DNA from 2 places in the Streptomyces sp. NPDC091376 genome. Region 1 is predicted to be linked to the other one. Evidence: riboswitches for the same ligand, from Rfam matches in the RefSeq annotation. Region 1 holds a riboswitch; the other holds the start of a gene.
What was found. Region 1 has a riboswitch for glycine ahead of gcvT (glycine cleavage system aminomethyltransferase GcvT). Riboswitches for the same ligand answer to the same signal wherever they lie in the genome.
Positions count from the first base shown of each region.

Region 1 (4,486 bases):
GAGGAAGTCGACCGGCTCCTCCTGCCAGTCCGGTTCGAAGAGCCGGACGCGGCCGCCGCTCGCCGAACCGTCCAGTGCGGTGCGACCTCCCCGGCACAGCTCGGCGACGGCGGGCGGCGGGAGCGGTACGCCGACGGCGCCGCCGGGGTTCACGGCGATGCCGAGCTGCGGGGGCAGCCCGCGGGCGAACTCGACCGCCGGCGCGACGGTGCCGGACATCTGGTCGCCCATGCAGAGGAGGAACTGGTGCTGGGAGCTGAAGACGGGGACGTACGGCGCGCCGTCGATCTCCAGGGTCGGCAGGTCGAGGCCGGGGCTGTCGGGGCCGCCGCCGTTGGGCAGGGGCACCCAGACGGCGCTGCGGGCCAGCACCTCGACGAGGCGGCCACCGGCCGCGGGGTTGCCGACCGAGGCGGCGAGCACCTCTTCGAGCTCATTGGCGGGCCATGTCGTGTCCACTTGCGTTCCCTGCTTCCCCGTCCGGCCCCGTGGGGCCGTGATGTCCTGCGCAGCAGGGTAACGGGCACGGACGCGGCCCCGTCCCGGGCGCCCGCTTCCCGGACTGCGCCTCGGACCCCCGCGCGGCGAGCTCCCCCGTGTGCGGGGCCGCCGACTCCGGTCCGCGCCCCGCCGGCGGACGCGCCGGGGACGCCCGGCGACGGCGATCGCCGGGCAGGGTCCTCGGAGTCCGGAGCCCCCCGTGGACGGGCAGGCGCACGGCAGGGCCCGGGGAGCGCGCCCGCCGGGGTCGATCGTCGAGGCGCGGCCGCGGGCCTCGGGGAACCTGCGACGGGCTCCCGCGCGGAGCCCGCCCGCGCCGCGGCGCCGGACGGCTCCGGCGGAGTCCGCCCGGCGATCGAGGCCGGACGCCCGGGTCAGGGCGTGTCGGTGAAGGCGATGCGGGAGAGGGCCGAGGCGCCCTCGCGGTCCAGGAGGACCGCGGAGGCGCAGCCCGTGGGGAGGCGGCCGCGCTCCGCGTCGCGGATGAGGCGGCCCACCGCGCGCCGGTGGCGGGCGAAGGCGTAGCCGGAGACGCCCCGGCCGCGCTCCCGCTGGCCCGCGCGGGCGACGTCCGGGGTCACGTCCAGCAGGAGGAGGTGGAGGGCCCGGCCACGGCGGCGGGCCTCGCGGGCCAGCCAGCGCCGCACCCAGGACTGCGTCCCGCAGTCGTGGACGACCACGCTGGCTCCGGAGTGCAGTGCGCGCCACAGCCCGGCGTAGTGGGCCAGGCGGACGAGCGGGCGGTAGACGGCGTAGGGCAGCCGCCGGGGCATCCGGCGGGCCCAGCGGTCGCGGGCGTCCTGCGAGTCGATCCCGCCGCCCTCGGCCGTGCGCCGGATCAGTGTGGACTTCCCGCTTCCGGGCAGCCCGGAGATCACCACCACGTCCCCGCGGCGGAAGGCGAGCGCGCGCGGGCCGCGCCCGCCCCGTTCCCGCAGGTCACGCACGACCGGCGTGGCCGTGGCGACGACCAGGAGCTCGCGCCGGGGCGCACCCGGCCGAGCCGGAACTCGTGGCCGGGCGGGCACCCCGGCCGTCGCCGGATACGCACCGGTCCGATGCAACGTCATCACTCTCCCCCTGTCGGGTCTGACGAGACCCTGCCCAAGAAGCTTAAAGAAAAGGTAATGACCAACAAGTGATTTGCCGATCAGGGCGCCCGTGCAATGATGTCCGCGCAAACTGCATACCGGCCGCTTGAATCCGCGCGGGAGAGTCCTGGCCACTGTGTGGGCCGGGCGCCGAAGGAGCAAGTCCCTCCCTTGAATCTCTCAGGCCCCGTACCGCGCGCGATGAGGCAGATCTGAAAAGCGGGCCGCAGCTCCTGTGGCTCCACCCAAGGTGCAAGTCGCGATCACCCGCGCACGGGGTCGTGATGAACCTCTCAGGTTTCGATGACAGATGGGGAGGATCGTCCTCGCCAGTCATGCCCTGGGAGCCCCATCCATGAGCAACGCCCCCCGTCTCACCGCCCTCGATGCCGTGCATCGCTCGCTGGGCGCGACGATGACCGATTTCGCCGGCTGGGACATGCCGCTGCGATACGCGAGTGAGCGCGACGAGCACAACGCCGTACGCACCAAGGCCGGTCTGTTCGACCTCTCCCACATGGGTGAGATCACCGTCACCGGGCCGCAGGCCGCCGCTCTGCTGGACCACGCGCTGGTCGGGAACATCGGCGGCGTCGCCGTCGGCCGTGCCCGCTACACGATGATCTGCCGTGCGGACGGCGGCATCCTCGACGACCTGATCGTCTACCGCCTCGGTGAGACGGAGTACATGGTCGTCGCCAACGCCTCCAACGCGCAGATCGTCCTGGACGCCCTCACCGAGCGGGCCGGCGGCTTCGACGCCGCTGTACGCGACGACCGCGACGCATATGCGCTCATCGCCGTACAGGGCCCCGAGTCCCCTGGCATCCTCAAGTCGCTCACCGACGCCGACCTGGACGGACTGAAGTACTACGCGGGCCTCCCCGGCACCGTCGCCGGCGTCCCCGCCCTGATCGCCCGTACCGGCTACACCGGCGAGGACGGCTTCGAGCTGTTCGTCGAGCCGCAGCACGCGGAGAAGCTGTGGAAGGCGCTGACCGAGGCGGGAGAGCCGGTCGGTCTCGTCCCCTGCGGTCTGTCCTGCCGCGACACGCTGCGCCTGGAGGCGGGCATGCCGCTGTACGGCAATGAGCTGACCACCTCGCTCACCCCCTTCGACGCGGGTCTGGGGCGGGTCGTGAAGTTCGAGAAGGAGGCGGACTTCGTGGGGCGCGCGGCGCTCCAAGCCGCCGCCGAGCGTGCCGCTCAGAACCCGCCGCGCAAGCTCGTCGGCCTGATCGCCGAGGGCCGCCGCGTGCCGCGCTCGGGCATGTCCGTGGTCGCCGGCGGCGAGGTCGTCGGCGAGGTCACCTCCGGTGCCCCGTCCCCGACCCTGGGCAAGCCGATCGCCATCGCCTATGTGGACGCGGCACATGCCGAACCGGGCAGCGAAGGCGTGGGCGTCGACATCCGCGGTACCCATGAGCCGTACGAGGTCGTGGCGCTCCCCTTCTACAAGCGCCAGAAGTAGTCACTCCAGCAGCTTCAGCAGCCCCCATCAGCAGCACTCCCCCGCGTACAGGAGAATTCAGGTCATGAGCAACCCCCAGCAGCTGCGTTACAGCAAGGAGCACGAGTGGCTGTCGGCCGCCGAGGACGGCGTGTCGACGGTCGGCATCACGGAGCACGCGGCGAACGCGCTCGGCGATGTCGTGTACGTCCAGCTCCCGGAGGTCGGCGACACGGTGACCGCGGGCGAGACCTGCGGTGAGCTGGAGTCGACCAAGTCGGTCAGCGACCTGTACTCCCCGGTGACCGGCGAGGTCGTCGCGGCCAACCAGGACGTCGTGGACGACCCGTCGCTGGTGAACTCCGCCCCGTTCGAGGGTGGCTGGCTGTTCAAGGTGCGGATGGCGGAGGAGCCGAAGGACCTGCTCTCCGCCGCCGAGTACACCGATTTCGCCAGCTGACCAGACCTGACCGTAGGGATCGCGTGATGTCGCTTCTCAACACCTCTCTCCACGAGCTCGACCCGGATGTCGCCGCCGCCGTCGACGCCGAGCTCCACCGTCAGCAGTCCACCCTGGAAATGATCGCCTCGGAGAACTTCGCCCCGGTCGCGGTCATGGAGGCACAGGGCTCCGTCCTCACCAACAAGTACGCCGAGGGCTACCCGGGCCGCCGCTACTACGGCGGCTGTGAGCACGTCGACGTGGTCGAGCAGATCGCCATCGACCGCATCAAGGAGCTGTTCGGCGCCGAGCACGCCAACGTCCAGCCGCACTCGGGCGCCCAGGCCAACGCGGCGGCGATGTTCGCGCTGCTCAAGCCGGGCGACACGATCATGGGTCTGAACCTCGCCCACGGCGGGCACCTGACCCACGGCATGAAGATCAACTTCTCCGGCAAGCTCTACAACGTGGTCGCGTACCACGTCGACGACGCCACCGGCCAGGTCGACATGGCCGAGGTCGAGCGGCTCGCCAAGGAGTCCAAGCCGAAGCTGATCGTGGCCGGCTGGTCCGCGTACCCGCGCCAGCTGGACTTCGCCGCGTTCCGCCGGATCGCGGACGAGGTCGGCGCGTACCTGATGGTCGACATGGCCCACTTCGCGGGTCTGGTCGCGGCCGGGCTGCACCCGAACCCGGTGCCGCACGCCCATGTCGTGACCACGACCACCCACAAGACGCTGGGCGGCCCGCGCGGTGGCGTGATCCTCTGCACCTCCGAGCTGGCCAAGAAGATCAACTCCGCGGTCTTCCCCGGCCAGCAGGGCGGTCCGCTGGAGCACGTCATCGCGGCGAAGGCGGTCTCCTTCAAGGTCGCGGCCTCCGAGGAGTTCAAGGAGCGCCAGCAGCGCACCCTGGACGGCTCGAAGATCATCGCCGAGCGTCTGGTCCAGGACGACGTCAAGCAGGCGGGTGTCTCGGTCCTGTCCGGCGGCACGGACGTCC
Region 1 is NZ_JBIVUF010000007.1:282,513-286,998, forward strand. It holds gene ACIQMR_RS17695 (enhanced serine sensitivity protein SseB) at 1-459, opposite strand, end outside; gene ACIQMR_RS17700 (AAA family ATPase) at 876-1,571, opposite strand; glycine riboswitch at 1,700-1,797, shown strand; gene gcvT (glycine cleavage system aminomethyltransferase GcvT) at 1,948-3,063, shown strand; gene gcvH (glycine cleavage system protein GcvH) at 3,128-3,502, shown strand; gene glyA (serine hydroxymethyltransferase) at 3,529-4,486, shown strand, end outside.

Region 2 (4,486 bases), on a different contig from region 1:
GCCGTGCGTGGACGGGTACGTGATCATGAGGACGGACAGCTCGTCACGGTACTGCTCGATCTTGGCGCGCAGGTCCGCGATGTCGATCTCGCCGTCGTCCGCGGTCTTCACGACGACGACCTTCATGCCGGCCATGACGGCGCTGGCGGCGTTGGTGCCGTGCGCGGAGGACGGGATGAGGCAGACGGTGCGCTGCTCGTCCCCGTTGGCGCGGTGGTAGGCGCGCACCGCGAGCAGACCCGCGAGCTCGCCCTGCGATCCGGCGTTCGGCTGGATGGACACCTTGTCGTAGCCGGTGACCTCGGCGAGACGCTCCTCCAGCTCACGGATCAGGGTCAGATAGCCCTGGGCCTGCCCGACGGGAGCGAAGGGGTGGATCTGGCCGAACTCGGGCCAGGTGACCGGCTCCATCTCGGTCGTCGCGTTCAGCTTCATGGTGCAGGAGCCGAGCGGGATCATGCCGCGGTCCAGCGCGTAGTCGCGGTCGGCGAGCTTGCGCAGGTAGCGGAGCATCGCGGTCTCGGAGCGGTGCGCGTGGAAGACCGGGTGGGTGAGGATGTCATCGTTGCGCAGCAGCGCGGCCGGGAGGGTGTCGGCGGCCGTGGCGTCGAGCGCCTCGATGTCGCCGTCGACGCCGAAGGCGGACCAGACGGCGGTCAGCTGGGCGCGCAGGGTGGTCTCGTCGCAGGAGATCGAGACATGGTCGGCGTCCACGAGATGCAGGTTGACACCGCTCTCACGGGCGGCCTCGACGATGCCGGCGGCCGTGCCGGGAACCCGGACGGTCAGCGTGTCGAAGTAGGCGCCGTGAACCGGCTCGACGCCCCCGGCGCGCAGACCTTCGGCGAGGATCGTGGCGTAGCGGTGGGTGCGGCGCGCGATCGCCTTCAGGCCCTCGGGACCGTGGTAGACCGCGTACATGCCGGCCATCACGGCGAGCAGCACCTGCGCGGTGCAGATGTTGCTGGTGGCCTTCTCGCGGCGGATGTGCTGCTCACGGGTCTGCAGGGCGAGACGGTAGGCCCGGTTGCCGTCGGCGTCGACGGAGACGCCGACGAGGCGGCCGGGGAGACTGCGGGCGTGCTTGTCCTGGACCGCCATGTAGCCGGCGTGCGGACCGCCGAAGCCCATGGGGACACCGAAGCGCTGCGTGGTGCCGACGGCGATGTCCGCACCGAGCGCGCCGGGCGAGGTGAGCAGCGTCAGCGCGAGCAGGTCGGCGGCGACGGTGACGATCGCGCCGAGCTCATGGGCCTGGTCGATGACCGGCTTGATGTCGCGCACGGCGCCGGAGGCACCCGGGTACTGGAGCAGCACGCCGAAGACGCCGCGTTCGGCGATCCCGGCGGGGATGCCGTCGCTGAGATCGGCGACGACGACCTCGACGCCGGTCGGCTCGGCGCGGGTCTCGATCACGGCGATGGTCTGCGGCAGGGCGTCGGCGTCGACCAGGAAGACGCCGTTCTTGACCTTGCCGACCCGGCGGGACAGGGACATGGCCTCGGCGGCCGCGGTGCCCTCGTCGAGCAGGGAGGCGCCGGAGGTGGGCAGCCCGGTCAGATCGGCGACCATCGTCTGGAAGTTGAGCAGGGCTTCGAGGCGGCCCTGGGAGATCTCCGGCTGGTACGGCGTGTACGCCGTGTACCAGGCGGGGTTCTCCATGACGTTCCGCAGGATGACCGGCGGCGTGAACGTGCCGTAGTAGCCGAGGCCGATCATCGGGGCGAGGACCTTGTTGCGGTCGGCGAGGATGCGCAGCTCGGCGAGGACCTCGGCCTCGGTGCGGGCCTCGGGGAGCCCCAGGGCCTCCGCGTTCTTGATCACGTCCGGTACGGCGGCGGCGGTCAGCTCGTCCAGCGAGCCGTAGCCGACCTGCGCGAGCATCTTCGCCTGGGCCTCGATGTCGGGCCCGATGTGGCGCTGCTCGAAGGGGGTGCCTCGCTCCAGCTGGGAGAGCGGAATGCGGTTGGCGGTCATTGCGGAGGCCTCCTGGTCGTTACGACCTTCGAGGGGCACCACGGCGCGGGTGCCCGGACGGCCTCCCCCTCTGTCATCTCAACCTGAGAGCTTCACCGGATCGCCCCGGGGGCGGTCCGGCTTTCACCGTCGGTGAGAGCGGATGCCGTCCGACGCCCGCCCTGCTTTCCAGAGTGACCTCGTCCGTGCGGTACAGGGGCCTGAGAGATTCCGGGGAGGATTTGCTCCTTCGGCGGCTCCGGCTTTCACCGGTGCGCTCTCCCGCACGGGGTCAGCAGCCGCTGCCAGCGTACCAGCGACGTCTCGTCCGGGACCGTCGAGTGGCCGACGCCCCAGATGTGCACTTTCGTAGTATTCAGTAATCCGTTGCGACCTGTTGGAGGGACCGTGCAGACCGAAATCGATCCGCGCAGCCTGATCGGCCGCAAGGCCTTCGACCGCAACGGCGCCAAGATCGGGACCGTGGACGAGGTGTATCTGGACGACGCGACGGGGGTTCCCGAGTGGGCTGCGGTACGCACCGGGCTGTTCAGCCGGGACGCGTTCGTTCCGCTGGAGCCCAGCGAGCTGGAGGGGGACGGCCTGCACATACCCTTCGAGCGCGCCCTGATCAAGGACGCACCCGACTTTGGTGTCGGCCGGCATCTCTCCCCCGATCAGGAACTGCAGCTGTACCACCACTACGGTCTGGACCTGCCCGCTCCGCCGGAGAAGCCGACCCCCCCTCCCTCGGCCTCCGACGACGCCGCCGGGAAGCCCGGCCCCGCCACGGGACCGGCGGGCGACCGCGACTTCGGCCGACTTGCCGGGCACGACGACTGATCCGGCGGCTGCCGCACCAGTGGCAGCGGTTCCGAGGGCTCCAGATCGGCGTCGTCCACGGCGAACGTCCGCACCCGCCCCGGCAGCACGGACCACGGCTCCTCGAAGCGGACGGTGACGCGTCCCAGCCCACTGCCCTGGACCCATCCCGCACCGTGCTCCGCGTGCCGCACGTCCTGGCCCGCGGACCAGCGACGTTCGGCCGGGGCCGGCGTCTCCTGGTGCTCCTGCGGTTCCTCGCCGGCCGGCTCCCGCACCGGACCTGTGTCCGCCTCGTCCTCCCGGCTCTCCCCCGCGGCGGCCTGAGCAAACAGATCCTCCTGCGTGTAGTCGGCGAGCCCGCTCACCCCCACGCCCAGCAGCCGGACTCCGCCCGTCGTGTCCACCGCCTCCAGCAGCCGGGCCGCGGCCTCCCGCACGACCGCGGGGTCGTCGGTGGGCCCGCGCAGCGTCTCCGACCGCGTCAGGGTCGAGAAGTCGAACCGCCGCACCTTCAGCACGATCGTCCGCCCTGAGTGACCGGACCCGCGCAACCGTCGCACACAGCGGTCCGCGAGACGCTCGACCTCCGTCCTGATCCGCACACGGTCGTGCAGATCAACGTCGAACGTGTCCTCGACCGACACCGATTTGGCGTCCCGCTCGGCGACCACGGGCCGGTCGTCGTATCCCATCGCCATCCGGTGGATCGCGGCCCCGTGCGCCTTCCCCAGGAGCCGTACCAGCTCGTCCTCGCCGGCCTCCGCCAGCTCGGCGACCGTGGTCATGCCCGCCCGCCGCAGATGCTCACCGGTCGCCGGGCCCACCCCGGGCAGGGTCCGGACCGGCATCGGGCCGAGCAGCTCCCGCTCGGTTCCCGGCTCTATCAGCACCAGCCCGTCGGGCTTGGCCTGCTCCGAGCCGATCTTCGCGAGCATCTTCGATCCGGCCAGGCCCACAGAACCGGTCAGCCGCGTGGCCTCGAGAATGTCCCTGCGCAGCCGCTCACCGGCCTCACGCGCCGAGTGCGCGTCATGGGCCGTGCCGCCCGCCTCCAGGTCCACGAAGGCCTCGTCCAGGCTCAGCGGCTCGACCAGGGGCGACAGCCGGCCCAGCAGCTCCATCACCTGGTCGCTGACCGACCTGTAGAGCGAGAACCGCGGCACCAGATACGCGGCGTTCGGACACAGACGCCGCGCCTGCGCCATGGGCATCGCGGAGTGCACACCGAACCGTCTCGCCTCGTACGACGCGGTGGCCACCACTCCGCGCACACCCAAGCCGCCGACGACGACCGGCTTCCCGCGCAGGCTGGGCTTCGCCGCCTGCTCCGCGGCGGCGAAGAACGCATCCATGTCCAGATGCAGGATGGTGGGCGCGGATCTCACAGCTCTGATGCTGCCCTACGGCACTGACATTCGGCCGCACGAGCGTGCGAGCCGGACCCGCGGCCGCTCTCCGGTGTCGGTACGCGGTCAGCCGGCCCGCTCACGGCGGCGCCGCGCGAGCTCATCGCCCGGATCGTGGCCGATCAGCGTCTCTCCGGTGTCGATGCGCTCGCCGTGCAGCTGCGACAGCGCGGCCTCCACATCCCGCCACACCACACCGACGGCGATCCCGAAGACGCCCTGCCCGCCTTGGAGCAGGTCGACGACCTCGTCGGGCGACGAGCACTCGTACACCGTCGCGCCGTCGCTCATCAGCGTCA
Region 2 is NZ_JBIVUF010000021.1:8,583-13,068, reverse strand. It holds gene gcvP (aminomethyl-transferring glycine dehydrogenase) at 1-1,977, opposite strand, end outside; glycine riboswitch at 2,156-2,251, opposite strand; partial or broken gene ACIQMR_RS32375 (PRC-barrel domain-containing protein) at 2,314-2,511, shown strand; gene ACIQMR_RS32370 (DNA polymerase IV) at 2,658-4,166, opposite strand; gene ACIQMR_RS32365 (MerR family transcriptional regulator) at 4,254-4,486, opposite strand, start outside.
Region 2: another riboswitch for glycine. It lies ahead of gcvP (aminomethyl-transferring glycine dehydrogenase); the one in region 1 lies ahead of gcvT (glycine cleavage system aminomethyltransferase GcvT).